4 regions of the Candidatus Pantoea soli genome follow, and region 1 is predicted to be linked to each of the others. Evidence: predicted binding sites of a transcription regulator. Region 1 holds the regulator's gene; each other region holds the start of a gene.

The links. Region 1 encodes PurR, which represses purine synthesis genes. Its sites were predicted from a motif close to CANGCAAACGTTTGCNTG; they were not measured.
Positions count from the first base shown of each region.
Region 2: the regulator PurR is predicted to act here: its motif matches at 3,899-3,916, upstream of guaB (IMP dehydrogenase).
Region 3: the regulator PurR is predicted to act here: its motif matches at 2,762-2,779, upstream of D8B20_RS17105 (nucleobase:cation symporter-2 family protein).
Region 4: the regulator PurR is predicted to act here: its motif matches at 5,919-5,936, upstream of purE (5-(carboxyamino)imidazole ribonucleotide mutase).

Region 1 is NZ_CP032702.1:1,658,571-1,665,821, forward strand. It holds gene cfa (cyclopropane fatty acyl phospholipid synthase) at 1-312, opposite strand, end outside; gene punC (purine nucleoside transporter PunC) at 624-1,826, opposite strand; gene punR (DNA-binding transcriptional activator PunR) at 1,936-2,847, shown strand; gene purR (HTH-type transcriptional repressor PurR) at 2,844-3,869, opposite strand; gene cydH (cytochrome bd-I oxidase subunit CydH) at 4,143-4,232, shown strand; gene D8B20_RS07765 (C40 family peptidase) at 4,296-5,087, opposite strand; gene D8B20_RS07770 (Grx4 family monothiol glutaredoxin) at 5,454-5,786, shown strand; gene rnt (ribonuclease T) at 5,844-6,512, opposite strand; gene gloA (lactoylglutathione lyase) at 6,621-7,028, opposite strand; gene D8B20_RS07785 (alkene reductase) at 7,137-7,251, opposite strand, start outside.
Region 2 is NZ_CP032702.1:2,707,874-2,715,124, forward strand. It holds gene D8B20_RS12635 (dTDP-4-amino-4,6-dideoxyglucose formyltransferase) at 1-520, shown strand, start outside; gene guaA (glutamine-hydrolyzing GMP synthase) at 720-2,300, opposite strand; gene guaB (IMP dehydrogenase) at 2,373-3,839, opposite strand; gene xseA (exodeoxyribonuclease VII large subunit) at 4,008-5,378, shown strand; gene D8B20_RS12655 (M4 family metallopeptidase) at 5,450-6,463, shown strand; gene D8B20_RS12660 (protealysin inhibitor emfourin) at 6,439-6,786, shown strand; gene D8B20_RS12665 (con-10 family general stress protein) at 6,890-7,072, shown strand; gene D8B20_RS12670 (glucose/quinate/shikimate family membrane-bound PQQ-dependent dehydrogenase) at 7,150-7,251, opposite strand, start outside.
Region 3 is NZ_CP032702.1:3,679,304-3,686,554, reverse strand. It holds gene D8B20_RS17110 (AsmA family protein) at 1-1,200, opposite strand, end outside; gene D8B20_RS17105 (nucleobase:cation symporter-2 family protein) at 1,323-2,711, opposite strand; gene recG (ATP-dependent DNA helicase RecG) at 2,858-4,936, opposite strand; gene trmH (tRNA (guanosine(18)-2'-O)-methyltransferase TrmH) at 4,933-5,628, opposite strand; gene spoT (bifunctional GTP diphosphokinase/guanosine-3',5'-bis pyrophosphate 3'-pyrophosphohydrolase) at 5,632-7,251, opposite strand, start outside.
Region 4 is NZ_CP032702.1:1,066,105-1,073,355, reverse strand. It holds gene D8B20_RS04920 (LacI family DNA-binding transcriptional regulator) at 1-515, opposite strand, end outside; tRNA gene D8B20_RS04915 (tRNA-Arg) at 1,021-1,097, opposite strand; gene D8B20_RS04910 (DUF1198 family protein) at 1,192-1,695, opposite strand; gene folD (bifunctional methylenetetrahydrofolate dehydrogenase/methenyltetrahydrofolate cyclohydrolase FolD) at 1,872-2,738, shown strand; gene ybcJ (ribosome-associated protein YbcJ) at 2,738-2,950, shown strand; gene cysS (cysteine--tRNA ligase) at 3,076-4,461, opposite strand; gene ppiB (peptidylprolyl isomerase B) at 4,678-5,172, shown strand; gene D8B20_RS04885 (UDP-2,3-diacylglucosamine diphosphatase) at 5,172-5,888, shown strand; gene purE (5-(carboxyamino)imidazole ribonucleotide mutase) at 6,021-6,530, shown strand; gene purK (5-(carboxyamino)imidazole ribonucleotide synthase) at 6,527-7,251, shown strand, end outside.

The sequences.
Region 1 (7,251 bases):
GGTCAGGCGCGCTGCGGCGATGCGCAGGGTATCTTTGAAATGGTGGGGAAGCTGTTTATCCAGATGATGCTTCAGCGCCCGATGGAAGAACATGTCGAGACGCTCACACTCCCACCAGCCGTCCATGTAACTCTCGCCAAGGCCCAGCGATCCCTCCTGCAGGACCCGTTTAAAAAAATCCGGATGTTTTACCTGAATATCCCAGGGGCGTGTGCCATTGATGTGGATATCTGCCCGCTCCAGCAGCTCATGGGCGATACGAAACCATTGGTTTTCTTCAAGGCTCACTTCTTCTATACACGATGAACTCATAGCTTCTCCATCACCTTTCCGATTTAAACCTGAGAAAGAGAATAGTCAAATTCCCCAGGCCTGTGAGAGAACTCACGGAAGATCCGTGCGCCAGATAGTCGACGTTTTACAGAGGTAGAGATCTCAACAGAAATGTCCGGCACAGCATCGCAGAAAGATGCCCGCGCAGACGCCATCCCAGCGACAGAGTCGCGAATAAATAAGGCAATTATGTTATTGATTTGTTACAGAAATGCTGACCCACCGAGTATATGCTCACGTGGGTCAATATTCAACGGCTTATCGTTATCATGCTAACGATAAGCGTTGCATCAAAGCGTATCTTCGCAGGGGCGGGCAGGGTCAGCAACGTCACTTTGTGCGACAGCGGTACGTTGCCAGAGATAGCCTGCCCACGCCAGTGCGACAGTGATCACCATTACCAGTGTAGTGTGATACAGCGCATGTTGCAGGCCGGATGAGACAATCAGGCTGGCCAGAAAACAGAGACCAAGCTGCAGCAGGTTCTGCAGGCCGGCCGCTTTGCCGGTGGCCTGTGGGAACGGGGCCAGCGCGCTGGCAACCACAATCGGGTAAATCGCGCCGTTAGCCAGCGCCATACCACAGAACGGTAGCAGCAGGCCAGCCAGTGGTGGCGCAGGCAGCAGCGCCACGGCGAACAGGCTGATGATGCTCAGGCTGTAAACCAGCAGCAGCCACGGCAGCAGCTGTGCACCCTGAAAACGATTCAGCAGCGCGCGGCAGCCAAAGCCGCCGACGAGGAAGGCGATGGTCTGCGGAATGTAGCTCAGGCCGATGTCAGCCGGACTCAGCCCCGCCGCAGCGAGGATAAAGGGGGAACCGGTCAGCCAGGCAAAAAAGCTGGCTGAACAGGCGGAGTAAATCAGCACATTACCGCTGTAAACCCGGGCAGCGAGCAGCGTGAGCCAGCCGGGCTGCTCGCCCCGATCGCGCTGCTGCGGCGCAGGCGCGCGCAGGCGCAGCGTGCCGCATAGCAGCACGCCGGTCACCAGCGCCAGCACCAGAAAAATCGTACGCCAGTCAAAATGATTCATCAGCCAGGCACCCAGCAGCGGTGCCAGCGCCGGTGAGAGCGCAACCAGGGGCATAATCGTGGCGAACACTTTATTGGCCTGCGCTTTCGGATAGCGATCGACCACCAGCGCCTGCCAGCTCACCGCTGCCGCACACACGCCAACCGCCTGGATAAAGCGCAGCGCCAGCATCAGCCAGACATCGCTGACCCACAACATCGCGAGGCAACTGACGGCAAACAGCGTCAGGCCAGCCAGCAGCACCGGTTTGCGGCCAATGCGGTCTGACAGGGCACCCCACAATACCTGAGCACAGGCAAAGCCGCCCAGGAACACACTGAGGCTGGCACTGATGGTACCGGGGGCGGTCGCGAAATCGCGCTGCATATCGCCAAACGCTGGCAGATACATATCCGTGGCGAGAAAGCCAAGCATACTCAGCACGGCCAGATAGGGCAGAAATCCTTTTGATGACAACATAGTGATTCTCATTCGACAGGGTGAACGGCGGGCAGTGTAAAAGGGTGCAGCCAGCTTTGTGAAACGCTAATATTTGCATTGTGCTATCAAAATTTTTGCAGGCAAAAAAATGTGGTCTGAATACGCTTTGGAAGTGGCCGATGCGGTTGCGCGCACGGGCAGCTTCAGCGCCGCAGCGCAGGAGCTGCACCGCGTGCCTTCTGCCATCAGCTATACCGTGCGCCAGCTGGAAAGCTGGCTGGCGGTGCCGCTGTTTGAACGCCAGCACCGGGAAGTGGTGCTGACGCCGGCTGGCGAGCATTTTGTGCGCGAAGGACGATCTGTTATCAAAAAAATGCTGGCAACCCGCCGCCAGTGTCAGCAGCTGGCCAACGGCTGGCGCGGTCAGCTGAGTATCGCCGTGGACTGCATTGTCAAACCGCAGCGTACGCGACAGCTGGTGAAGGATTTTTATCGTCATTTTCCCGATATGGAGTTGATCATCAGTTACGAAGTGTTCAACGGCGTGTGGGATGCGCTGGCTGACGGGCGCGTTGACGTGGCGATTGGCGCGACGCAGGCGATTCCGGTGGGCGGTCGTTTTGCCTTTCAGGATATGGGGGCGCTTAACTGGCGCTGCGTGGTCAGCCCCGATCACCCGCTGGCTGGCAGCACACAGCTTGACGACGAGACGCTGCGCGCCTGGCCGTCGCTGGTGCTGGAAGACACCTCGCGCGCCTTACCGCGCCGCATGACCTGGACGCTGGATAACCAGCGCCGGCTGGTGGTGCCGGAGTGGGAAACCGGGCTGGACTGTCTGCAGGCCGGCTTGTGCGTGGGCATGATCCCCGGCCATTTAGCGCGGCCGCTGCTGGACAGCGGCGCCCTGACGGAACTGACGCTGCCGCAGGCTTTTCCGGACAGCCCCTGCTGTGTCAGCTGGTCAGAACAGGGTGACTCACCGGCGCTGGACTGGCTGCTGAGTTATCTGGGGGATGCGGAAACGCTGAACCAGGAATGGCTCAGCGAGACGCGCACTTAACGGCGATAGTCGCGGAACGGGCCATCCGCGACCGAACGGCGTTCAATCAGCGTAGGCTGCACTTCAATGGTTTGCGGCTCTTCGCGCTTGCTGGTAATGCGATCCAGCAGCATCTCAAGCGCTTTTTCCCCCAGCTGGGCTTTGGGCTGATGGACCGTGGTCAGCGCGGGCGTGAAGTAGCGCGCGTTGCGCACGTTATCGTAACCGATGACGGAAATATCCTGCGGCACGCGCAGCCCCATCTCATCAGCCGCACAGATTGCGCCCATCGCCATGATGTCACCGCCGCAGAACACGGCAGTAGGGCGCTGCTTCTGGTTGAGGATCTGCTGCATCGCCTGATAACCGGATTCCGGCTCAAAGTCGCCCTGCACAATCCACTCCTGACGCACGGTAATGCCCGCTTCATGCATCGCCTGTAAAAAACCAGCGTGGCGTCCGCCCCCGGTATTGCGTTCCATCTGGCCCGGAATCGCCCCGATATCACGGTGGCCGCGCTCAATCAGATAGCGTCCGGCGAGATAGCCGCCGTGAAACGCATTATCCTGCACGGTATCGGTAAAATCGCCGCGCGATTCGCCCCAGTCCATCACCACCATGGGAATGTTACGGTTCTCTTCCAGCATCTGCAGCAGATCGTCCGGATACTCTGAGCACATCACCAGCAGCCCGTCCACGCGTTTTTGCGCCATCATCGACAGATAGGCGCGCTGTTTTTGCAGGTCGTTATGCGCGTTACCGAGGATCAGGGTATAACCGCGGTCAAAACAGTGATTTTCCACCGCTTCGATAATCTCGGCAAAATAGGGCGCTTCGCTGGAGGTGGCCAGCAGCCCCAGCGTTTTGGTGTGGTTCACCTTCAGACTGCGCGCCACGGCGCTGGGTGAATAGTGCAGTGCTTTGATCGCTTCCCATACGGCGTTGCGCGTCTCTTCAGCAACGAAGCGCGTTTTGTTGATGACATGCGAAACCGTGGTGGTTGAGACACCGGCGCGTTTCGCCACATCTTTAATTGTTGCCATCTGAATGGTACTCCTGGGCTTATCGCAACTTACTGATAAGTATATTGTTAAACGTTTGCGTCTGCGAAGGGTATTTTACCCCGTTTTGGCCGGAAAACCGGCGTTTCAGGGGCAAAGAAAACGCGTTCGCAGGCTGTCAATGCAGCATGCGCAAAACCTGTTGCGCAACGAAAGGCGGCGATTCTAGCAAGCTGGCGCGGATAACACGAGATTTTTGCCGGTTGCTGTGCGAAAATTCTTTAACCATGATAACAGTGTGGCTATGGAGCAAGGATGAGTACGGAGATGAAGCTGGCGTTAATGACCACGGTCGCGGCGCTGATGATGATTGTGGCCTTCAGTTTTACGGCAATTCTGCACTAATAAAAAAGCCGGCGCTGAGCAACAGCCGCCGGCTTTTCTTTGCTTGCTTGCGCAACGCAACGCTTAGCGAATGGTTTTAGGTGTCATCATGCGGCGCGCGCCTACATAGTGTTTCTGCCAGTAATCTTCGCTTAGCGCACTGATTTGAATATCTTTACCGGTACGCGGCGACTGAATGAACTTGCCGTTGCCCAGATAGACGCCGACGTGATCGGCAGCACCGCGGTTATTAATGCGGAAGAAGACCAGATCGCCTTTCTCCAGCAGCTCGCGTTTGATCGGGGCCGCATCGCGCAGATGATACATTTCATTGGCGGTGCGCGGCAGTTTGAATTTGACGAGGTCTTTATAGGCGTACCACACCAAACCGCTGCAATCGAAACCGGTATGCGGCGAGGTGCCGCCCCACTGATAAGGCTTACCCAGCTGTCCCATCAGTTTATTCATCGCCGTTTCACGCGCTTTCTGATAGCGCAGGCGGTGAGACTTGCTCATTTTAATGCCGGTCAGGCCCTGAACCTCGTCATCGGCCTCTGCCGCGGCAGCGGCTTTCGCCAGGCGCTGATGACCATATTTTTTACCGCTGAGTTTCAGGGGGGCGCGACGGCTGGTGGTTTTCTGCAGTGCGGTGGCGGTTTTCTGCTGCTTTTTTAGTTTAAATTTCTGCACCGACGTCAGACGGGATTTTTTTGTGGTGGTCTTCACCGGACGTCGCTTGCGGCGCTCATCGTCACGCGCACTTTTTTTCTCAGTCTTCTGCAGACTGGCATTAACCGGCGTGTGCGGGGATGCAGAAGCCACATTAACGAACAGTTGGGCAAAAGCCAGTATGAAAAGCGTAATCAGTAAACGCATAGTCCGGTTACAGGTTAAGCAGGCTGCTCAGGCACAGGCTGCGGAAAAGTTAGAAAAATCTGATCAAAAATCAGAGCCAGGGCAATTCTAATCCACTTTTTTTCTAAAAGGTAAGGGCTTTTTCCATTAATCTGTTACGGCACTGAATTTGTGGCAAAAATGAGCGATTTCAGCCGGTTAAGCCAGCGAAATTATTGCTAATTATTAATTGATTAATGCCTGTTAATGATATGAAAATGTTATCGTTCAGTCATCCGCTTAACAAAGATGGCGATCGCACTGTCGCGGGGCAAAATCCCGTTTTCAGTCGCGGGGCGAAGTCGCTACAATAAACAAACACGAAGTGAAGGATTAAGGAAGGCAAAAATGAGTACTGTTGAAAAAATTCAGCGCCAGATCGCAGAAAACCCGATCCTGCTGTATATGAAAGGGTCGCCAAAGCTGCCAAGCTGCGGCTTCTCTGCGCAGGCGGTGCAGGCGCTGTCTGCCTGTGGTGAGCGCTTCGCGTATGTGGATATCCTGCAGAATCCGGATATCCGTGCTGAATTACCTAAGTACGCTAACTGGCCAACATTCCCGCAGCTGTGGGTGGATGGTGAACTGGTCGGCGGCTGCGACATCATCGTCGAAATGTTCCAGCGTGGCGAACTGCAGCCACTGATCAAAGAGACCGCTGAGAAACACAAAGAAGCGGAATAAGCGAAGCGAAAGCGCTATAAAGGCCGACCTCTGTCGGCCTTTTTCTTTTCTGCGCAGTCAGAGGGCGGCGTCGTCTTCGGCCGGTGCTTCCTGCATCGCCAGCGGCCAGCCGCCCAGACGTTTCCAGCGATTCACCAGCTCACAAAACAGGATGGCTGTCTGCTCGGTGTCATACAGGGCAGAGTGCGCCTGCGTGCTGTCAAACGCCATTCCCGCCGCAATACAGGCTTTTGCCAGCACCGTTTGCCCCAGCACCAGACCGCTAAGCGCCGCGGTATCAAAAGTGGCGAACGGATGGAACGGATTCCGCTTCAGACCGGCACGCTCTGCCGCCGCCATCAGAAAGCTGTGATCGAAGGTGGCATTGTGCGCCACAATGATGGCGCGGTTACAGCCGCTCTCTTTGGTGCCTTTGCGCACCATCTTGAAGATGGCGTGCAGCGCTTCGTATTCACTCACCGCACCGCGCAGCGGGTTGGTGGGATCAATACCGGTAAAGGCCAGCGCATCCGGATTCAGAATCGCGCCTTCAAATGGCTCCACGTGAAAATGCAGGGTTTCATCACGCTGCAGCCAGCCCTCTTCATCCATTTTGAGCGTGATCGCGGCGATCTCCAGCAGGGCATCGGTTTTGGCGTTGAAACCGGCGGTTTCCACGTCAATGACCACAGGGTAGAAACCACGGAAGCGTTGATGAAGGGCATTCAGGGCGTTCGATTCAGACATCAGGATCTCATAGCAGGCAATAAGGCAGCGCGCATTATGGCAAAAATTGCCGGAGGGTGCAGCAGGAGAGGGAGATCAGCCTGCAAATTAGCAGGCTGAGAGGCGGCATCAGTTGCCGAGGCCGTTACCGGCGTGCTTGTTTTCGATCAGCTCGATTTTGTAACCATCCGGATCTTCGACAAACGCAATCACCGTGGTACCGCCTTTCACCGGGCCGGCTTCGCGCGTTACGTTGCCGCCGGCGCTGCGGATGCGTTCGCAGGTTTCCGCCACGTTATCCACGCCAAGCGCGATATGTCCATACGCATTGCCGAGGTCATATTTATCTACGCCCCAGTTGTAGGTCAGCTCAATCACCGCGCCTTCGCTCTCTTCGGTGTAGCCAACAAACGCCAGGGTGTATTTGTATTCGCTGTTTTCGCTCTGGCGCAGAACGCGCATGCCCAGTACGCGGGTGTAAAAATCAATTGAGCGCTGCAGATCGCCAACGCGTAACATGGTGTGAAGTAAACGCATAACATCCTCTTTTTTGACAAGTCGTCTGGTGTGACAAAACGCTAAGTATAGCGAGTAAATGCCCGCTATAAGCAAAACCGCCGCACAGCAGGTGCGGCGGCAAAACGCTTACAGCGTCGGGTAATCAGTGTAACCTTCTGCACCGCCGCCATAGAAGCTTTCCGGGCGCTGCGGATTAAGCGGGGCGTCCTGTTGCAGGCGCGCCACCAGATCCGGGTTAGCA
Region 2 (7,251 bases), 1.0 Mb from region 1:
CTTTAGCCTTCACTGCAAGCAAATATTCCCCAGACGACTTATCGAAAATGTCACCTGTATTAATTTTCATCCGGGTTTAAACCCTTACAACCGTGGCTGGTATCCGCAGGTCTTTTCAATAATAAATGGCCTGCCGGTCGGCGCTACCGTGCATTTAATGGATGCTGAAGTGGATCACGGAGAAATCATTGCGCAACAGCGCGTTGACATAGATAAATCTGACACCTCGCTGGATGTATACAGAAAAGTGATTGCTGCGGAAAAAACGCTGATCCACACGCATGTCATTAATATCATTGACGGCCAGTACACCACGACACAACCCATGGGTGAAGGAAACTATAACGGGATCCAGGATTACAATGCGCTCTGTAAGCTGGATTTAACGTCAGTTGCCACTCTCGAAGAACATCTGAATCTGTTGCGAGCCACCACGCATGGCGATTTTAAAAACGCCTACTTTACGGATGAAAACGGCAAAAAATATTTTGTTCGCATCATAATAGAAGAAGACAAATAAATACCTGTTGCCGCTCTGGCTGGCAGAGTGCGCTCCCGCCCGTCGCCTGGGCTGGGCTGCAATCACGTGGTTGAAGGTTTCTGCAGTACCGGTTTATCTCTTCCCGCTTTGGGATTCATCATACCGGGATCGGTTATCCATTAAAGAAATCATAAAAAAGCCCGCTGGAGAGCGGGCTGAGTGCGATACGGCTGAGGGATTATTCCCACTCAATCGTCGCCGGTGGCTTACCGGAGATATCGTAAACCACGCGTGAGATGCCGTTGACTTCGTTGATGATGCGGTTGGAAACGCGGCCGAGGAAATCGTACGGCAGGTGCGCCCAGTGCGCGGTCATGAAGTCGATGGTTTCCACCGCACGCAGGGATACCACCCAGTCATATTTACGGCCATCGCCCATCACGCCGACAGAACGCACCGGCAGGAACACGGTAAAGGCCTGGCTGACTTTATTGTAGAGGTCCGCTTTACGCAGCTCTTCAATGAAGATGGCGTCGGCGCGGCGCAGCAGATCGCAATACTCTTTTTTCACTTCGCCCAGTACGCGCACGCCCAGCCCCGGGCCCGGGAACGGATGGCGATACAGCATATCGTACGGCAGTCCCAGTTCCAGACCGATTTTGCGCACTTCATCTTTGAACAGCTCTTTCAGCGGCTCCACCAGTCCCATCTTCATCTCTTTCGGCAGGCCGCCAACGTTGTGGTGAGATTTGATGACATGCGCTTTGCCGGTGGCCGAAGCCGCAGATTCAATGACGTCAGGATAGATGGTGCCCTGCGCCAGCCATTTCACTTCGGTCAGCTTCAGCGCTTCTTCATCGAACACTTCAACGAATACGCGACCGATGATTTTACGCTTGGCTTCCGGATCGTTCTCGCCCGCCAGCGCATCAAGGAAGCGTGCTTCCGCCGGCACATGCACAATGTTCAGACCGAAGTGGTCGCCGAACATGTCCATGACCTGCTCCGCTTCGTTCAGACGCAGCAAACCGTTGTCCACGAAGACGCAGGTCAGGCGCTCGCCAATCGCACGGTGCAGCAGCATCGCGGTAACGGAAGAGTCAACGCCGCCGGACAGGCCAAGGATCACTTTGTCATTGCCAACCTGCTCACGGATGCGCTCAACCGCATCTTCAATGATTTTTGCCGGGGTCCACAGCGCTTCGCAGCCGCAGATATCGCGCACAAAGCGTTCCAGCATGCGCAGGCCCTGACGGGTGTGCGTCACTTCCGGGTGGAACTGCACGCCGTAAAATTTCTTCTCTTCGTTGGCCATAATGGCGAACGGACAGGTCTCTGTGCTGGCGACGGTAACGAAATCCGCCGGAATCGCGGTCACTTTATCGCCGTGGCTCATCCACACGTCGAGCAGCGGTTTGCCTGCCGCGCTGATGGCGTCTTCGATATCTCGCACCAGCGCGCTCTGGGTGGTCACTTCAACCTGCGCGTAACCAAATTCACGCTCGTTTGAGCCTTCCACTTTACCGCCCAGCTGCATCGCCATGGTCTGCATGCCATAGCACACGCCCAGAACCGGCACGCCGGCGTTAAAGACGTATTCCGGCGCACGCGGGCTGTTCAGCTCGGTGGTGCTCTCCGGACCGCCGGAAAGGATGATGCCGTTCGGGTTGAACTGGCGGATTTGCTCTTCGGTGACATCCCACGCCCAGAGTTCGCAGTAGACGCCCAGCTCACGCACGCGGCGCGCGACCAGCTGCGTATACTGAGAACCAAAATCGAGGATCAAAATGCGATGTTTATGAATATTTTCAGTGGTCATTGAGGCATTTCCATTGGGATGGACTTAAACATAAAAGCGCCCGGCTGGTGCCGGGCGGGAAATCTTATGGGATCAGGAACCCATGCGGTAGTTTGGTGACTCTTTGGTGATGGTCACGTCATGCACGTGGCTTTCGTTGATGCCGGCCCCGCTGATACGAACAAACTCCGCTTTGGTACGCAGGTCATCGATGGTCGGGCAACCGGTCAGCCCCATGCAGGAGCGCAGGCCGCCCATCTGCTGATGCACGATCTCTTTCAGACGGCCTTTATAGGCCACGCGCCCTTCGATCCCTTCCGGCACCAGTTTGTCCGCGGCGTTATCGCTCTGGAAGTAACGGTCAGACGAGCCTTTGGACATCGCGCCGAGGGAACCCATACCACGGTAAGATTTAAAGGCACGGCCCTGATACAACTCGATTTCGCCCGGTGATTCTTCGGTACCCGCCAGCATAGATCCCACCATCACGGCAGCGGCACCCGCGGCGATGGCTTTGGCGATATCACCGGAGAAGCGGATACCGCCATCGGCAATCACCGGAATACCGGTGCCTTCCAGTGCGGCAACCGCATCAGAAACGGCGGTGATCTGCGGTACGCCCACGCCGGTTACGATACGGGTGGTGCAGATAGAGCCCGGGCCGATGCCCACTTTCACCGCGCTGACGCCGGCATTTGCCAGTGCCAGTGCGCCTGCGCCGGTTGCCACGTTGCCGCCAATAATTTCCAGATCCGGATATTTGGCGCGGGTTTCGCGGATACGCTGCAGCACACCCTCAGAGTGACCATGCGAAGAGTCAATCAGCAGCACGTCGACGCCCGCGGCGACCAGCGCATCCACGCGCTCTTCGTTACCGGCACCGGCACCCACGGCTGCGCCTACGCGCAGACGGCCCTGCGCATCTTTACAGGCGTTAGGTTTACGTTCTGCTTTCTGGAAGTCTTTAACCGTAATCATGCCCAGCAGGTGGAAGCTGTCATCCACGACCAGCGCTTTTTCCACGCGCTTTTCGTGCATTTTCTGCAGCACCACATCACGCGCTTCACCCTCTTTCACCGTGACCAGGCGCTCTTTTGGCGTCATCACGGCGGTTACAGGCTGCGTCAGATCGGTAACGAAACGCACGTCACGGCCGGTAATGATGCCCACCAGTTCATTACTGGCGTTCACCACCGGATAACCGGCAAACCCGTTGCGCTCAGTCAGCGCTTTCACTTCCGCCAGCGTCGTGGTAGGCAGTACGGTCTGTGGCTCCGTGACCACGCCGCTTTCGTGCTTCTTCACTTTGCGGACTTCGTCAGCCTGACGCTCAATCGACATATTTTTATGGATAAAGCCCAGACCGCCTTCCTGCGCCAGCGCAATCGCCAGACCCGCTTCGGTCACGGTGTCCATCGCTGCGGAGAGCATTGGAATATTGAGGCGAATGTTTTTAGTCAGTTGGGTGCTGAGGTCAGCCGTGTTGGGAAGAACAGTGGAGTGAGCGGGAACGAGCAGGACGTCGTCAAATGTGAGGGCTTCTTTCGCGATTCTTAACATTGCAATATCTCCACCTGGGGCGTTGAAAACAGATAAAATATTGCCGCGGCATTATACAGGCCGAAATCGATTGCCTCCAGTGTTTTTTAGGAAAAGCGCTTGATCCTGTGGGACAGCCATGTAGTATCGGTTAATTAACCCTCTGATTTAAAATTTGATCCTCATCACATGTCGCTACCGCCAACCGCCAGTATTTTTACCGTCAGCCGTCTGAACACCACGGTGCGTCAGCTGCTGGAAAATGAGATGGGCCTGGTGTGGCTCAGCGCTGAGATCTCGAATTTTACCCAGCCGGCCTCCGGTCACTGGTACTTTACGCTGAAAGACGATGGCGCACAGGTACGCTGTGCCATGTTCCGTAACAGCAATCGTCGCGTCAGCTTCCGCCCGCAGCATGGTCAGCAGGTGCTGGTGCGTGCCAGCATCACGCTGTATGAGCCGCGCGGCGACTACCAGCTGATCATTGAAAGTATGCATCCGGCGGGCGAAGGCCTGCTGCAGCAGCAGTTCGAACAGCTTAAAACCCGCCTGGCGGCGGAAGGCCTGTTCGATCAGCATTATAAACAGCCGCTGCCGGAACCGGCGCGCCAGGTCGGCGTTATCACCTCTGCCACCGGGGCGGCGCTGCATGACGTATTGCGCGTGCTGCACCGCCGCGATCCCTCGCTGCCGGTGGTGATCTACCCCACCGTGGTACAGGGCGTGGACGCGCCGGCGGCAATCGTGCGCGCCATTGAACTGGCCAACCAGCGCAATGAGTGTGATGTGCTGATCGTCGGTCGCGGCGGCGGTTCGCTGGAAGATTTATGGAGCTTCAACGACGAGCGCGTGGCGCGGGCCATTTTTGCCAGCCGCCTGCCAATCGTCAGCGCGGTGGGCCATGAAACGGACATCACCATCGCCGATTTTGTCGCTGACCTGCGCGCGCCGACACCGTCGGCGGCGGCCGAGCTGGTCAGCCGTAATCAGCTTGAACTGCTGCGCCGCCTGCAGTCACAGCAGCAGCGCCTGGAAATGGCAATGGATTATTATGTGGCGCAGCAGCAGCGCCGCTTTACGCGTCTGCAGCATCGCCTGCAGCAGCAGCATCCGCAGCTGCGGCTGGCCCGCCAGCAGACGGCGCTGTTTCAGCTGCAGCGCCGTCTGAATGAGGCGATGGAACTGCGGTTGCGCAGCGCCCGTCTTCAGCAGGAACGTCTGGTCCAGCGTCTCAACCACCAGCAGCCGCAGGGGCGCATTCTGCGCGCGCAGCAGCAGCTGCAGCAGTGGCACTATCGTTTACAGCAGGGGCTGGAAAAGCAGCTCAGCCATAACCGGCAGCGCTTTGGCGCACTGGCGGCGCAGCTGGAAGCCGTCAGCCCGCTGGCAACGCTGGCACGCGGCTTCAGCGTCACCACCGACACCCGCGGCCTGGTCGTGAAAAAAACCGCTCAGCTGCAACCCGGTGATGTGCTGCGTACCCGGCTGGATGATGGCTGGGTTGAGAGCGCAGTCACCGCGCTGCAGCCGGAAAAAAAGCGCCGCCGTAAATCGTCGTAATACGGTAAACGGACCGCCAGCCTGCGCGGACCCGTCTATACTTCCATCAGGATCGTTAATGGGAGTTAGACATGACTTACAGCGTTATTCCTCCGTATATACTGCGTAACATCATTGATAATTGCTCCGGCGCTCAGCAGGATTATGCGCGTCGTACCCTCACCCATGTCCAGCAACTGATGGCACAGCATAACCATACCGCCAGCGCTGCCGGTACCGCGCGGCCCGGCAGCGTGCTGCGCGCCATTTATGATGCGCAAAACACGCAGAATCTGCCCGGCACCTTAATCCGCGCAGAGGGCCAGTCCGGTAATGGCGACGTGGCGGCTGAAGAAGCCTGGAATTACCTCGGCGTCACTTATGATTTCTACTGGAACGTCTACAAACGTAACTCGCTGGATAACAAAGGCCTGAAGCTGGACGGCACGGTGCATTATGGCCAGGAGTATCAGAACGCCTTCTGGAACGGCCAGCAGATGGTATTTGGCGACGGCGATGGCGAAATATTTAACCGCTTTACGATTGCGATTGACGTAGTGGCGCATGAACTGACGCACGGCGTGACGGAAACCGAAGCCGGGCTGATCTATTTCCAGCAGGCCGGCGCGCTCAATGAATCGATGTCCGACGTTTTTGGTTCGCTGGTGAAGCAGTATCACCTGCAACAGCGTGCCGATCAGGCCGACTGGATCATTGGTGAAGGCCTGCTGGCCAAAGGCATTCATGGCCGCGGACTGCGTTCCATGTCGCAACCGGGCACCGCCTATGACGACCCGCTGCTGGGCAAAGACCCGCAGCCGGCGGACATGGCGCACTACATCGACACGCGCGAAGATAACGGCGGCGTGCACCTTAACTCCGGTATTCCCAACCGCGCCTTCTACCTTGCTGCCACCGCGCTGGGCGGCTTCGCCTGGGAACAGGCCGGTCAGGCATGGTATGACGCGCTGTGCGACAAAGCCCTGCCGCAGAACGCCGATTTCAGCACCTTTGCACGCTTTACCGTGCAGCATGCCGAGACGCGTTTTGACCGCACCGTCGCGGATGCCATCCAGTCTGCATGGCAGCAGGTAGGTGTGAAGTGAACGTTGAGCTGACCGACGACGCGATTATTGAACTGGCGCGTGAAGGCGGCATTGCATTTATCCCCAGGCTGCGCGGCGAGCGGCGGTTTGCGCTGGCGCAGCTGCCGGAGCCGCAAAAAGAGCGCGTCTGTCACGTGCTGGAGCGGGCGCTGCCGCTGGGCGAACCGGAAGAAAAGGCGGCGGATATTGGCCGCGGCGACCAGCGCTACTTTCGCATTCAGATCACCTACGCCACGCGGCAGGAAGCGGGCTCGCTGGTGATTCTGATTCCGGAAACCGTCGCGCCGCCAGAGTTACAGGCGCTGTGGCGTGACGGCCAGTAAAGCGCTGCACGCGCACCCAGCGAAGCGGCAGTAGCGGACTATACTCAATAACGTGGCTGGCTGGTCCACATCAAAGAACACACCCTTCGATGAGGTCTCTGCTATGACACAACATAAGCAACGAGGCGGTGCCGGGAACTTTGCAGAGGACCCGGAGCGCGCCAGGGAAGCCGGTCGTGCTGGCGGCAAAGTCAGCGGGGGCAATTTCAGAAACGATCCTGAAAGGGCCAGGGAAGCTGGAAGAAAAGGAGGACAAAAAAGCCGTCGCCCCTCTAAGCAGCAGTAATTCAGGTACCTGACAGGAAGGCCCTGTCCAGGGACGGTAATGAAAAAGGCCGACATCATGATGTCGGCCTTTGTTTGTTAATGTGATGACGGGCTGTCAGGCAGCGCGTAGGCGATCACGTAATCCCCGCGATCCGGCGACTGGCGGGCACCACCGGCGGAAATCAGAATGTACTGTTT
Region 3 (7,251 bases), 1.7 Mb from region 1:
ATTAATATCAATAATCAGATTGCGATTAGCGGTAGCCCGTTTCACTAGTACGCTGTCGAGCCATTCCGGCAGCGCGGCCTGCCAGCGATCACGCCAGTTCTGCGGCAGGGTATACTCCAGACCGGCCAGCGCCAGCTCATCCAGCGTCAGTCGCCTGTCACTGCGTGTCCAGCGACCGCTGGCGCGAATTACACCATTCACCCAGCGCGAACTGAACTGCGTCAGCTCAATGCCCTGCGCAGAGAATGCGGCATTCACAATCGGATCGTTCAGTTCAAGGCTGCCATCAATAAAGTTACCGGCGTTCATCGCCAGTGAGCCATCATCGCTCTGCCAGTCATCGCCGCGCAGGGTGATATTTTTCAGCGTCAAATCCAGGTCAGTTACCGCCCAGTCCGGCCCCTGCAGACGTGCATCGGTCATATCCAGCCGGTTGATGCGCACGGAAGGCACGTCGCGCAGCGGGCTCAGGAAGTGGCTCAGTGTCTGCTGCGTCTGCAGGCGGATATCGTTGAGGCGCAGCTGGCCGATTAGCCAGTTGCCCTGGGCATCGCGCTCTGCCCGGCCAGTCAGGGAACCGCGTGCCAGGTCGGCACCGATATTGGTCAGCATCAGGCGATGTTTTGCCACGCTGCCCTGCAACAGCACGTTGCTACCGGCAACGCCGTTCAGCGTCAGGGCAGCGGCGCTCATCTGAAACTGCGCATCGCTGCCAAGCATATCGCTGGCAATGGGTTTCCACGGCACAATACCGCCGTTGACGCGCTGTGCTGACAGCGGCAGGGCGCTGTGCGGGCTTTCAATACGCACATTGTTCAGCTGCAGCCGGTTAGCCTGTACCGGCAGCGTGGTCTGCGGTGTCTGGTTGGCAAGATTGATCTCACCGTCGCGCACCTCAATGCTGGCAAAATGCAGCGGATCGCTGAACTGGACCAGCGCCAGCCCCAGGTCAACGCGCTTCGCCACCAGCACGGCGGGCTGGCCATCATGGCCGAAGCTGAAATCATCCAGGATGATATGCGAGGGCGAGGAGAAGTTGTGCTCAATTTTACTGAGCGAGAGATGCCAGGCGGTTTTATCGCTTACCCAACGGCTAAACCAGCCCGCGCCCCACTGCGTTTGCAACAGCACGTAGAGGATCACCAGCGCCAGCAAAATCAGCAGTAACAAGGTAAGGAAAAACTTGCCTAAAAATTTCATTGCATCCATCCATCCCGATATTTTCCGGTGAGTGGTTGTTATGCCTGAATTACCGTTACAGCTCAACAGCCTGGATGTAAAAGCGGATAAATAGCAGGCAGGCCGCAGCCTGCCCGTACCGGTCAGTGTTCCTGCGGGAAGATCAGATTCAGCACAATCGCGGTAAGACCGCCTGCGGCGATGCCGGAAGAGAGCAGCGTTTTCAGCCAGTCCGGCGCAAACTGCAGGATCAGCGGCTGCTGCGAGACGCCCAGCCCGACAGCCAGTGACAGCGCAATAATCATAATGGCGCGGCGGTTCAGTGGCTCGCGCGCGACGATGCGCACGCCCGAGGCGGCAATGGTGCCAAACATGACAAGGGTGGCACCGCCGAGCACCGGTTCGGGAATGTGCTGCACAAAGCCGCTGACCGCCGGAAACAGCCCCAGCACTATCAGCATCAGCGCCACGACAAAGCCGACATAGCGGCTGGCGACGCCGGTCAGCTGGATAACGCCATTATTCTGGCCGAAGCAGGAGTTCGGGAAGGTGTTAAACAGGGCGGACACGCACGAGTTAAGGCCATTTGCCAGCACGCCACCTTTCAGACGCTTCATGTACAGCGGGCCGCTGACCGGCTGTTCAGAGACATCGGAGGTGGCGGTGATATCGCCGATAGTCTCCAGCGACGTCACCATAAACACCAGCATCAGTGGGATCAGCAGATTCCAGTCAAACCCCAGGCCGTAGTAGAGCGGCGCCGGCACCGCGATCAGCGGCTGTTCGCCGGCGGGGTGGCTGGCAGGCAGCATATCCAGCGCCCAGGCCAGCGCATAACCCACGGCCATGGCAATCACCAGCGATGCGACGCGCAGGTAAGGATTACGCTGGCGGTTCAGCAGAATAATCACCAGCAGCACCGCACCGGCCAGCAGCAGATTTGCAGGTGCGCCAAAGGTGTGATCGTTTATGGCCGCAAATCCGCCGCCGATAGACGTCAGGCCAACCTGAATCAGTGACAGGCCGATAATCATCACCACCACGCCTGAAACCAGCGGGGTAATGATGCGGCGCGCCAGGTGCAGCACGCGCGACAACACCATTTCCGTACAGGACGCCACCATCAGCGTGCCAAACAGCGCGGCCATCATGGTTGGCACGTCTGCTCCGCCATTTTTCAGCGCCATGCCACCCATGATGAGCGGCGTGACAAAGTTAAAGCTGGTGCCCTGAATCGACAGCAGCCCGGAGCCCACCGGCCCCCAGGTTTTGATTTGCAGAAGCGATGCGACACCGGAGGCAAACAGCGACATGCTGATGATGTGCTGCGTATCCCGGGCCGGCAGGCCAAGTGCCTGACAAATCAGCAGCGCAGGCGTTATCACCGCCACGAACATGGCCAGCAGGTGCTGGCAGGCAGCGAACAGTGTCTGCGGCAGTGGCGGACGATCTTCAAGGCGGTAAATCAGCTCAGTTTTTGCCTGACCTGCCACGCTGGCAGACTGGCGGGTTTCAGCGGTATCGACGGACATGGTGGGATCTCAGTAACAGCAAAGTGGCGATTTTAAACGGTTGCGTTGTGAAAGCAATCGTTTGCTTGTAGGGCGGCGGACACATATGTCAGGCAGGCAGAGAAGGGTATGCGATAAGGGGGAAAGACGCAGGGAAAGAGTCGCAGTTACGCGTTACTGTAGCGTTCGGTCTCCGGAAGCCAGCGTTCGATCAGCGCCTGCGCCTGTTCGGGGTAGTGCTGGTGGATGTGGCGCGCCACGCGCTGCACTTCGGGGATCATGCTCTGATCGCGCAGCAGATCCGCGACCTTAAATTCGGCGTTGCCGGTCTGGCGCGTGCCAAGCAGCTCACCCGGACCGCGAATTTCGAGGTCGTGCTGGGCAATGACAAAGCCGTCATTGCTGTCGCGCAGTACCTGCAGGCGTTTCTGTGCGGTTTTGCTCAGCGGCGCTTTGTAGAGCAGCACGCAGTGTGACGCAACGGCGCCGCGGCCTACGCGCCCGCGCAGCTGATGCAGCTGCGCCAGCCCGAGACGTTCCGGGTTTTCAATGATCATCAGACTGGCGTTTGGCACGTCCACGCCCACTTCAATCACCGTGGTAGCGACCAGAAGCTGAATCGTATTGGCTTTGAACGCGGCCATCACTGCCTGCTTTTCTGCCGGCTTCATGCGACCATGCACCAGACCGACCTGCAAATCCGGCAGCGCCTCTTTTAGCTCCTGCCAGGTGACTTCCGCGGCCTGCGCTTCCAGCACGTCTGATTCATCAATCAGCGTGCAAACCCAGTAAGCCTGGCGACCTTCATGACAGGCGCTCTGTACGCGCGCGATAATCTCGCTGCGGCGGCTGTCCGGAATCGCCACGGTGGTCACCGGCGTACGGCCCGGCGGCAATTCATCAATGGTAGAAGTATCCAGATCGGCATAGGCAGTCATCGCCAGCGTGCGCGGAATCGGCGTTGCGGTCATGATCAGCTGATGCGGATGGAAGCCCTGCTCTTCGCCTTTCTCCCACAGCGCCAGACGCTGATGCACACCAAAGCGGTGCTGTTCATCAATGATCACCAGCGCCATGCCATTAAACTTCACCTGCTCCTGGAACAGCGCATGCGTGCCGACCACCATTGCCACCTCGCCACGGGCAATCGCCTCCTGCTGCGCTTCGCGTGCTTTGCCCTTCTGCTTACCGGCCAGCCAGCCAACGTTAATGCCAAGCGGTGCAAACCACTGACGGAAGTTATTCGCGTGCTGTTCGGCCAGCAATTCGGTCGGAGCCATCAGCGCCACCTGCTTGCCGTGGGCAATGACATTCAGCGCCGCCAGTGCGGCAACCAGCGTTTTGCCGGAGCCGACATCGCCCTGAACCAGTCGCATCATGGGGTAATCTTTTGCCAGATCGCGCTCAATCTCAGCAACCACGCGCTGCTGCGCACCGGTGGGTGAGAAGGGCAGCGCCGCCAGCAGCTTATCGGCCAGCGTATGGCAGGCTGGCAGCGGCAGCGCATGATGACGCTGTGCGCCTGCGCGGACCGCCAGCATACTGAGATTATGCGCCAGCAGCTCTTCCAGAATCAGCCGCTTTTGCGCCGGATGACGACCGGTTTCCAGCTCGCTCAGGCGTAAATCCGGCGGCGGCCGGTGCAGCGTGCGCAGGGCCTCTGGCAGGCTTATCATGCCGCCGCTCAGCTCTGGCGGCAGCAGTTCGGCAATCGGGCAGCTCTCCAGCAGCGTCAGTGCCTGGTCGGTCAGATTACGCAGCGTGGCCTGGCGGATGCCTTCGGTGGTGGGATACACCGGTGTCAGCGTCTCCTGCAGCTCGACGCCGCCCTGTTCACCCTGCACCCGGTATTCAGGATGAATAATTTCCGCACCGCGCTGACCGCGCTTGATTTCGCCGTACGCCGTGACGCGGCGACCGGGAGCCAGACTGTTTTTCATGCCGGCGTTGAAATTAAAGAAGCGCAGCGTCAGCATGCCGCTGCCATCGCTGATCTGGCAGACCAGCATGCGGCGGCGGCCGAAGGTGATTTCGCTGTGCAGCACTTCGCCTTCGACAGTGGCCCAGATGCCGGGCAGCAGATCGTTAATCTGATAGAGTTGCGTGCGGTCTTCGTAGCGCAGCGGCAGATGCAAGAGCAGATCCTGGATGGTGAACAGGCCCAGCCGGGCCAGTTTACCCGCCTGGCTGGCACCGACGCCGGTCAGGGTACTGAGCGGGATGGCATCCAGCAGGCGGCCTTTCATTTTTTACCGGTTGCCTGCATGGTCGCCCACCAGTCGGCATCGGCTTCCACTTCACCGCGGGCGTTAATGTACGGGTAGGGCAGGCCTTTCTGCTTTGCCACGCGCGCCAGCACCGGATAACCCCCCTCAAACAGCAGGCGCTGCTGTTCCTCTTCGTCCAGCAGGCTGTGCTGTCGCCGATACATGCCAGCGTTCTGACGCTGGCGCTGCGCTTCATACAGAATCAGGGCAGAGGCGACAGAGACATTCAGCGACTGCACCATGCCGACCATGGGAATAATGATGTCGCGATCGGCCAGCGCCAGCGCTTCAGCGGTAATGCCGGTCTTCTCCTGGCCCATCAGTATGCAGGTAGGGCGGGTGTAATCGATCTCGCGGAAATCCACGGCCTGCGGCGACAAATTGGTCGCCAGGACCTGCATCCCCTGATCTTTCAGGTGCTGTACCGCTTCGGCGATGTGGCGATGGGTTTTTACCTTCACCCAGCTATTGCTGCCGGCAGAGGCGGACACCATTGTCCGCATGCGGACACTGGGCCAGACGGCGTGCACTTCATGAATACCGACCGCATCCGCGGTGCGAATCACAGCCGAAACGTTATGCGGCTTGTGCACCTGCTCCATGCAGACGGTGAGATCGTGCTGGCGCATGGCCAGCATCTCCTGGATACGAGCAAAACGTTGAGCGTTCATGCACTAATTACGATTTCGGTGAACTTTAATCACGTCCGGCATCACGCGTATCTTACGCATGATATTCGCCAGGTGGACGCGATCGTTCGCGGTGAGGCGGATAAAGGCGCTGTAAACGCGGCCATCACGCTCTTCGGTATTCAGGCTCTGAATATTGGAACCGGCGGTATTGATGGCGGCCGTCAGGTTTGCCAGCGCGCCCTGGTGGTTAAACATATCCACCTTAATTTCCGCGACAAACTCCTGATCGGTCACTTTATCCCATTCCACCGGCATAAACTTCTCCGGCTCTTTCTGGTAGCCGCGAATATTACGGCAGGATTCGTGATGCACCACCAGCCCTTTGCCAGGACTGACGTGCGCAACGATCGGATCGCCGGGAATCGGACGACAGCATTTGGCAAAGGTAATCAGCACGCCATCGGCGCCCTTGATCGGCAGTTTTTTGCTGCGCTTGCTGCTGGTCTGCGTCTCGCTGCCCGACTGCAGCAGATTTTTCGCCACCACCACGCTCATGGCGTTGCCGAGGCCGATTTCTGCCAGCAGATCATCAATGCTGGCGAGCTTCATGCGCTCCAGTTCCTGCTGAATGTTCTGCGGCGGAATCTCCGCCAGCTTTTTGCTGCCGCCCAGCGCATGACTGAGCAGGCGGCGACCCAGGTTAACCGAATCTTCGCGCTTAAGGTTTTTCAGCAGCTGACGGATTTTCGCCCGCGCCTTTGAACTCACCACAAAGTTGAGCCATGCGGCGTTCGGTCGCGCACCCGGTGCGGTAATGATTTCGATGGTCTGGCCGCTGGTCAGCGCCTGGGAGAGCGGATAAGGCTGGCGGTCAACGCGTGCGCCCACGCAGGCATGGCCGATATCCGTGTGGACCGCATAGGCGAAATCAACCGGTGTGGCACCGGCCGGCAGTTCGACAATGCGGCCTTCTGGCGTGAACACGTAGATTTCGTCCGGGAACAGATCTGATTTCACGCTTTCAATAAATTCAAACGAACTGCCGGCGCTTTGCTGCAGTTCCAGCAGGCTTTGCAGCCAGCGCTGGGCACGAATCTGCGCCGTGGTGCCGCTTTCACCGGCTTCTTTATAAGCCCAGTGTGCAGCCACCCCCATTTCCGCCATCTGATCCATATCTTCGGTGCGGATCTGCACCTCAACCGGCACGCCGTGCGGGCCAATCATGGAGGTGTGTAAGGATTGATAGCCGTTGGCCTTGGGAATGGCGATGTAATCTTTGACGCGTCCGGGACGCGGTTTGTAAAGGCTATGCATCTGACCGAGCACGCGATAACAGGTATCCAGATCTTTCACGATGACGCGAAAGGCATAGATATCCATGATCGAGTGAAATCGCTGCTCTTTCAGGTGCATTTTGCGGTAAATCGAATAGAGATGTTTTTCACGTCCGCTGACGCGGCAGGGAATTCCGGCCTCCTGCAGACGGCCGTCGATTTCAGACAGGATCTTCTGAATCATCTCTTTACGGTTACCGCGCGCCGCTTTCACCACTTCTTTAATCACGCGGAAGCGGTTCGGGTAGAGCGCTTCAAAGCCCAGCTCTTCCAGTTCCGTTTTCAGGTGATGAATACCGAGGCGGTGCGCCAGAGGACTGTAAATCTC
Region 4 (7,251 bases), 590 kb from region 1:
TTATCGCTTGCCACCCGATCGCAGCCGGGGAGATCCGCATGGCGATTGATCAGCGTCACGGGGATTTTGCGTGCCAGATACTCTTCAGCCAGCGAAAGCGGAGGTGCGCCGGAGGTAATAATGACGCCGGCAACGTGATAACTCAGCAGCTGTTTGAGCGAGGGGGCCAGCTGTTCCGGATCGTCAGCGTTCATCAGCAGCGGCATAAAACCGTGCAGCGCCAGCTGATGCACCAGCGGAGAAAGCAATTTGCTGCGAAACGGGTTATCGAAACCGGCGGTCACAATACCAATAAAGTTACTGCTGCCGGTATTCATTGAGCGCGCGATGATGTTCACCTGGTAACCCAGCTGCTCCGCCGCCTGCATCACTTTTGCCCGCGTTTTCGCAGAGACCGAAGCGCCGGGGGTAAAGGTTCGCGATACCGCCGAACGCGATACCCCTGCAAGGCGTGCCACATCCTCCGCTTTTACCCAGCTTTTTCCGCTATCGCTCATGCATCCCTCACGCCACATTTTATCCGCACTGATTACACCGCCAAACCGCAGGCAAACGCCAGGTTTTCCGTTACAAAGTCGAAGGATGGCTTGCGGATAACGCACAAAACAGCGCCATGCTCAGGCGGCCAGTGCGGAAGTTAACGCTCCCGCCGAAGCGGCGTTGCGGGCTGGCTTGCAGCCGCAGCGCGCCAGCATGGTGGGCTTAACCCGTCAGGCGTTCATCGAGGCTGAGCTGTTGTCAGCACAGGGAGAGTGAATAATCCCGGAAAGCGCCGTTGTTGCGTATTTGCGCTTCGGCGACCGGGAACGCATTCGGGCAAGCGGATTTATTGAAACAGAAGCGCCTGCAGCAATGGCATCTGAGAGGTTATAAAATGGTACAGCGATATATTTACCTGGCGCCAATCCACTTAACCGAATATCTGTGACCACTTGAGGCGATTTTTGCAGCCGTGGCCCAAATTTGTCTCACGGGGAAAATTTGAAAGCGGAAGAAGATAGGTAAATGATTGATTTTGCTTGGCACGCCCTACAGGATTCGAACCTGTGACCTACGGCTTAGAAGGCCGGTGCTCTATCCAGCTGAGCTAAGGGCGCATAGAAGATGGTCGGATTATACGTTTGCAGGCTGGCGCGTCAACGTTTTTGCCGCTGCGCAGCGGCAGAGTGTTGAGGGAATGAGCAATTCTGCTTAATGACGCCGGCGCCACTCGCTCATCGACACCAGATTACTGACCTGTGCCGATTCTCCTTCCAGTTCAATCCCCTGCTGCGTAAAGCGCGCATTGTACTGCTCGCGCAGCGCATGCAGTTCCTGACTGTCCGGCTCCAGCTGGCGCAGAAATCCTAGTGCCAGCAGCAGCTGCTGACGTGATATCAACGCCGGAAAGCCAGCCTTGCTCAGAATGCCGTGCCAGCGCAGCGCATTCGCTTCGCTGTTGTCGACAATCAGCACCTGCCAGATCAGCAGCACCGCGGCGCCGTTGTGCAGATGGGTCTCATTGCCACCGCTCAGGTAATCGGTAAACTCTTTAGCCGCCTCTTTGCCCATCAGGGAAAGCAGGGATTCCACGTGCACCGGCGGCAGCCCCAGACGTTTGTTCAGCGCCTGCGCAGCATGGCGCGAACCGGCGGTCAGCAGCTGAAAACCCACAACAAATACTATCGCCAGCGTGGCGAGCATCAACCAAATCATCACGTCATCCACATCCTGTCCGGAAAGGCATAATACGCGCTAACGCGGCCCCGCGTCACGGCGAAAAAATCGGGAAACGCACCGCGCAGGCGAATCTGTGACTGACAGCCGCACGCGCTTCTGCCAGAATAGGCGCCATCCCCGATTTAACCCTCTACAGATGGATTTCCTCTCTGATGGCAGCAAAAATTATTGACGGTAAAACGATTGCGCAGCAGGTGCGCCTTGAGGTTGCGGAAAAAGTCCAGCAGCGCGTGGCGGCCGGTAAACGTGCGCCGGGTCTGGCTGTAGTTCTGGTCGGTGAAAACCCGGCTTCACAGATTTACGTCGCCAGCAAACGTCGCGCCTGTGATGAAGTGGGCTTTGTCTCACGCTCTTACGATCTGCCCGCCTCCACCAGCGAATCCGCGCTGCTGGCGCTGATTGATGAGCTGAATAACGATCGTGAAATCGACGGCATCCTGGTGCAGCTGCCGCTGCCGGCAGGCATTGATAATGTCAAAGTGCTGGAGCGTATCACGCCGGATAAAGACGTAGATGGCTTCCATCCGTACAACGTTGGCCGCCTGTGCCAGCGTGCGCCGAAACTGCGTCCGTGCACGCCGCGCGGCATCGTTACGCTGCTGGAGCGCTACAACATCGACACTTACGGCCTTAACGCCGTGGTCGTCGGTGCCTCCAACATTGTCGGGCGTCCGATGAGCATGGAACTGCTGCTGGCCGGTTGCACCACCACCGTGACGCACCGCTTTACCAAAGATCTGCGCCATCACGTTGAGCACGCCGATCTGCTGGTGGTGGCGGTGGGCAAGCCTGGCTTTATCCCGGGCGACTGGATCAAGCCAGGTGCGATCGTCATTGATGTCGGCATCAACCGGCTGGAAAGCGGTAAAGTGGTCGGCGACGTGGACTTTGACGCGGCGGCTGAGCGCGCAGCCTATATCACGCCGGTTCCGGGCGGTGTCGGCCCGATGACGGTTGCCACGCTGATTCAAAACACGCTGCTGGCCTGTGAGCACTACCACGATACGGAGGAAGCGTAATGGCGAGTTTCTCTCTGGGCAAACATGCGCACGTTGATCTGTGCGATCTGCTGAAGCTGGAAGGCTGGGTCGAGAGCGGTGCGCAGGCCAAAGCGGTGATCGATGAAGGTGAAGTGCGGGTGGACGGCGCAATTGAAACGCGCAAACGCTGCAAAATCTATCCGGGTCAGACAGTGGAGTTTGCCGGTCAGCGCGTGACGGTAGTTGCCTGACGTAAAAGGCACCTGACTTGTTTGTCGCGGTGCTACGCGCAGCAGGTTAATCACCGCTGACAAAGCCCATCAGGTTGGGCTTAACCGGTCATAAAAAAGGGCGAACATCATGTTCGCCCTTGTTGTTACTTACGACGCCAGGTCGAGCCCTGCGGGCCATCTTCCACAATGACGCCCAGTTCGTTCAGCTTGTCACGCGCGATATCTGCCTGCGCCCAGTCTTTCGCGGCGCGCGCATCGGCACGGGTTTTCACCCAGTGCTCAATCTCCGCCACTTCATCGTCGTTCACCTGCGCGCCGCTTTGCAGGAACAGCTCCGGATCCTGCTGCAGGATGCCCAGCACATCCGCCAGCTGGCGCAGCTTCGCCGCCAGCGCATCTGCTGCGGTTTTGTCTTCGCTTTTCAGGCGATTCACTTCACGCGCCATATCGAAGAACACCGAATAGGCCTCCGGCGTGTTGAAGTCATCTTCCATCGCGGCGCGGAAGCGCGCCTCAAACTCTTCGCCCCCTGCCGGCGTCGCGCTGGCATCGGTATGACGCAGCGCAGTGTAGAGACGTTCCAGCGCCGCGCGCGCCTGGTTCAGGTTATCTTCGCCGTAGTTTAGCTGGCTGCGATAGTGACCGGACATCAGGAAGTAGCGCACGGTTTCTGCATCATAGTGCTGCAGAACGTCGCGCACCGTAAAGAAGTTGCCCAGTGATTTGGACATCTTCTCGCGATCCACCATCACCATGCCGGAGTGCATCCAGTAATTCACATACGGGCCGTCGTGGGCACAGGTAGACTGCGCCACTTCGTTTTCGTGATGCGGGAACATCAGATCCGAACCGCCGCCGTGAATGTCGAAGTGCGTGCCCAGCTGTTTGCCATTCATCGCTGAACACTCAATGTGCCAGCCCGGACGCCCCATGCCCCACGGCGATTGCCACGCCGGTTCACCCGCTTTGGACATCTTCCACAGCACAAAGTCCATGGGGTTGCGCTTCACTTCTGCCACTTCCACGCGTGCGCCAGCCTGCAGCTGCTCCAGATCCTGACGTGACAGCACGCCATAGGTTTTGTCGCTCATCACATCAAACATGACATCGCCGTTATCCGCCACGTACGCGTGGCCGCGTTCCAGCAGACGCCCCACCAGTTCAATGATCTCATCAATATGGCGGGTAGCGCGCGGTTCCAGATCCGGCGGCAGAATCCCCAGCGCAGCGAAATCCTTATGCATTTCGGCGATCATGCGGTTAGTCAGGGTTTCGATGGTTTCGCCGTTTTCATTGGCACGCCGGATGATTTTGTCATCAATATCGGTGATATTACGCACGTATTTCAGCTTATAACCCGCATAGCGCAGATAGCGCGCCACCACGTCAAATGCCACAAAGGTCCGCCCGTGGCCGATATGACAGAGGTCGTAAACCGTGATTCCGCACACGTACATCCCGATTTCACCGGCATGGATGGGTTTAAATTCCTCTTTCTGTCGACTCAGGGTGTTATAGATCTTAAGCATTGAACAGTTCCGTTTTTTCGTGTGCGGGAGACGCCTTCTTTTACAGCCGGATATTGTGCCGTATTTTTCCGACTTGTGCATCGCTGCGATAGCAACTGCCGCTGGCTTACTGACGCGTTATTGGAAATTGTGATATAAGAAGCGTCTACAAAAATGCCCCGCCGCTGAGCTGGCGCGGCAGTTGACACTGACGACAACCTCCACAGGACGAATATAATGGTCACTTTCCAGACGAACCATGGCGATATCGTAATCAAAACTTTCGATGACAAAGCGCCGGCAACCGTGCAGAACTTCCTGGATTACTGCCGTGAAGGTTTCTACGACAACACCATTTTCCACCGTGTAATCAACGGCTTTATGATTCAGGGCGGCGGTTTTGAGCCAGGCATGAAGCAGAAAGCCACCAAAGCTGACATCCGCAACGAAGCGAACAACGGCCTGAAAAACACCAAAGGCACGCTGGCGATGGCACGTACCCAGGCACCCCATTCTGCTACGGCACAGTTTTTCATCAACGTGGCCGACAACGACTTCCTCAACTTCCGCGACGAAAGCCTGCAGGGCTGGGGTTACTGCGTGTTTGCTGAAGTCGTCGAAGGCATGGATGTGGTTGAGAAAATCAAAGCGGTGAAAACCGGCCGCAGCGGCATGCACCAGGACGTGCCGGTTGAAGACGTGATCATTCAGAAAGTGACCGTCAGCGAGTAATGTCGCGCACGCTGTTTATCGCAGATTTACATCTGTGTCAGGAAGAACCGGCAATCACTGCCGGTTTTCTGCATTTTCTGCAGGGTGAAGCGCAACAGTGCGACGCGCTTTACATCCTTGGCGATCTGTTTGAAGCCTGGATCGGCGACGACGATCCAAACCCGCTGCATCAGCAGATTGCCGCCGCCCTGCATGCCCTGCCGGTGCCGACCTATTTTATTCATGGCAATCGTGATTTCCTGCTGGGCAAACGCTTCGCGCGCGCCAGCGGCATGACGCTGCTGCCGGAAGAGCAGGTTCTGACATGCTATGGCCAGCGGGTGCTGATTATGCATGGCGATACGCTGTGCACCGACGACGCCGGCTATCAACGCTTCCGCGCGAAAGTGCATCAGCGCTGGCTGCAGCGCCTGTTTCTTGCCCTGCCGTTACGCCTGCGGATGCGCATTGCCGCACGCATGCGCGCTGACAGCAAACAGGCCAATCAGCATAAATCGCTGGCCATCATGGATGTGAACGCGCAGGCGGTGAGCGAGGCGATGGCGCGTCATCAGACGCCGCTGTTGATTCATGGGCATACGCATCGTCCGGCCATCCATCAGTTTGATCTGCAGGGTACGCCTGCGCAGCGCGCGGTGCTGGGTGCGTGGCACGAAAAGGGCTCGATGATTCAGCTGGATGCCACCGGCGTCCGCCTGATCGAATTTCCGTTCTGAGGAAACGGGCGTGAATGCCCGTTTTCTGCCCGCGCAACCGTTTTCCTTGCTGTCATCTCATGCTATTCTCTGTGCCCTTCTTTACCTGCCCGCCCGGCCAGGTTCGATTGACTATTCACAGGAGTTGACCGCATGTCATCCAACGCCACCCCGGCCCGTATCGCTATCGTCATGGGTTCCAGAAGTGACTGGGCAACCATGCAGTTCGCCGAGGAGATCCTGACCAGCCTGGATGTTCCGTTCCACGTCGAAGTGGTCTCTGCACACCGTACCCCCGATAAGCTGTTCCACTTTGCGGAAACCGCCGCCGACAACGGCTTTCAGGTGATTATCGCCGGGGCTGGCGGTGCCGCGCACCTGCCGGGCATGCTGGCGGCCAAAACCCTGGTGCCGGTGCTGGGTGTACCGGTACAGAGCGCGGCCCTGAGCGGCGTGGATAGCCTCTACTCGATTGTGCAGATGCCGCGCGGCATTCCGGTTGGCACGCTGGCTATCGGTAAAGCCGGTGCCGCCAATGCCGCACTGCTGGCTGCGCAAATTCTGGCAATTCACGATAGCGGCCTCGCCGCACGTCTCGCCAGCTGGCGCCAGGCGCAGACCGATGAAGTGCTGGAAAACCCGGACCCGCGGGGTAACGTATGAAGCCGGTTTGCGTATTAGGCAACGGCCAGCTGGGCCGCATGCTGCGTCAGGCGGGTGAGCCGCTGGGCATTAAGGTCTATCCGGTCGGGCTGGATGCCGAACCGGCTGCACTGCCGATCGCGCAGAGTGTCATCACCGCTGAAATTGAGCGCTGGCCGGAAACCGCGCTGACGCGCGAACTGGCGCGCCATCCGGCGTTTGTGAATCGCGATATTTTTCCGCGTCTGGCAGATCGTCTGACGCAGAAACAGCTGCTGGATCAGCTGGGGCTGGCTACCGCGCCGTGGCAGCTGCTGGCAGACCGCAGCGAGTGGCCGCAGGTCTTCAGCCGCCTCGGTGCGCTGGCCATCGTGAAGCGCCGCACCGGCGGCTACGATGGACGCGGCCAGTGGCGTTTACGGGCGGACGACACTGCCAGCCTGCCCGCGGAGTGCTACGGTGAATGCATTGTTGAGCAGGGTATCAACTTCAGCGGTGAAGTCTCGCTGGTTGGCGCACGCGGCGAGGATGGCAGCACGGTGTTCTATCCGCTGACGCACAATCTGCATGAAGAGGGCATTCTGCGCACCAGCGTGGCCTTCCCGCAGGCTGATGCCGCTCAGCAGCAGCAGGCAGAAGCGATGCTCAGCGCTATCATGCATGCGCTGAACTACGTCGGCGTAATGGCGATGGAGTGTTTTGTCACGCCGGAAGGGCTGTTAATCAACGAACTGGCACCGCG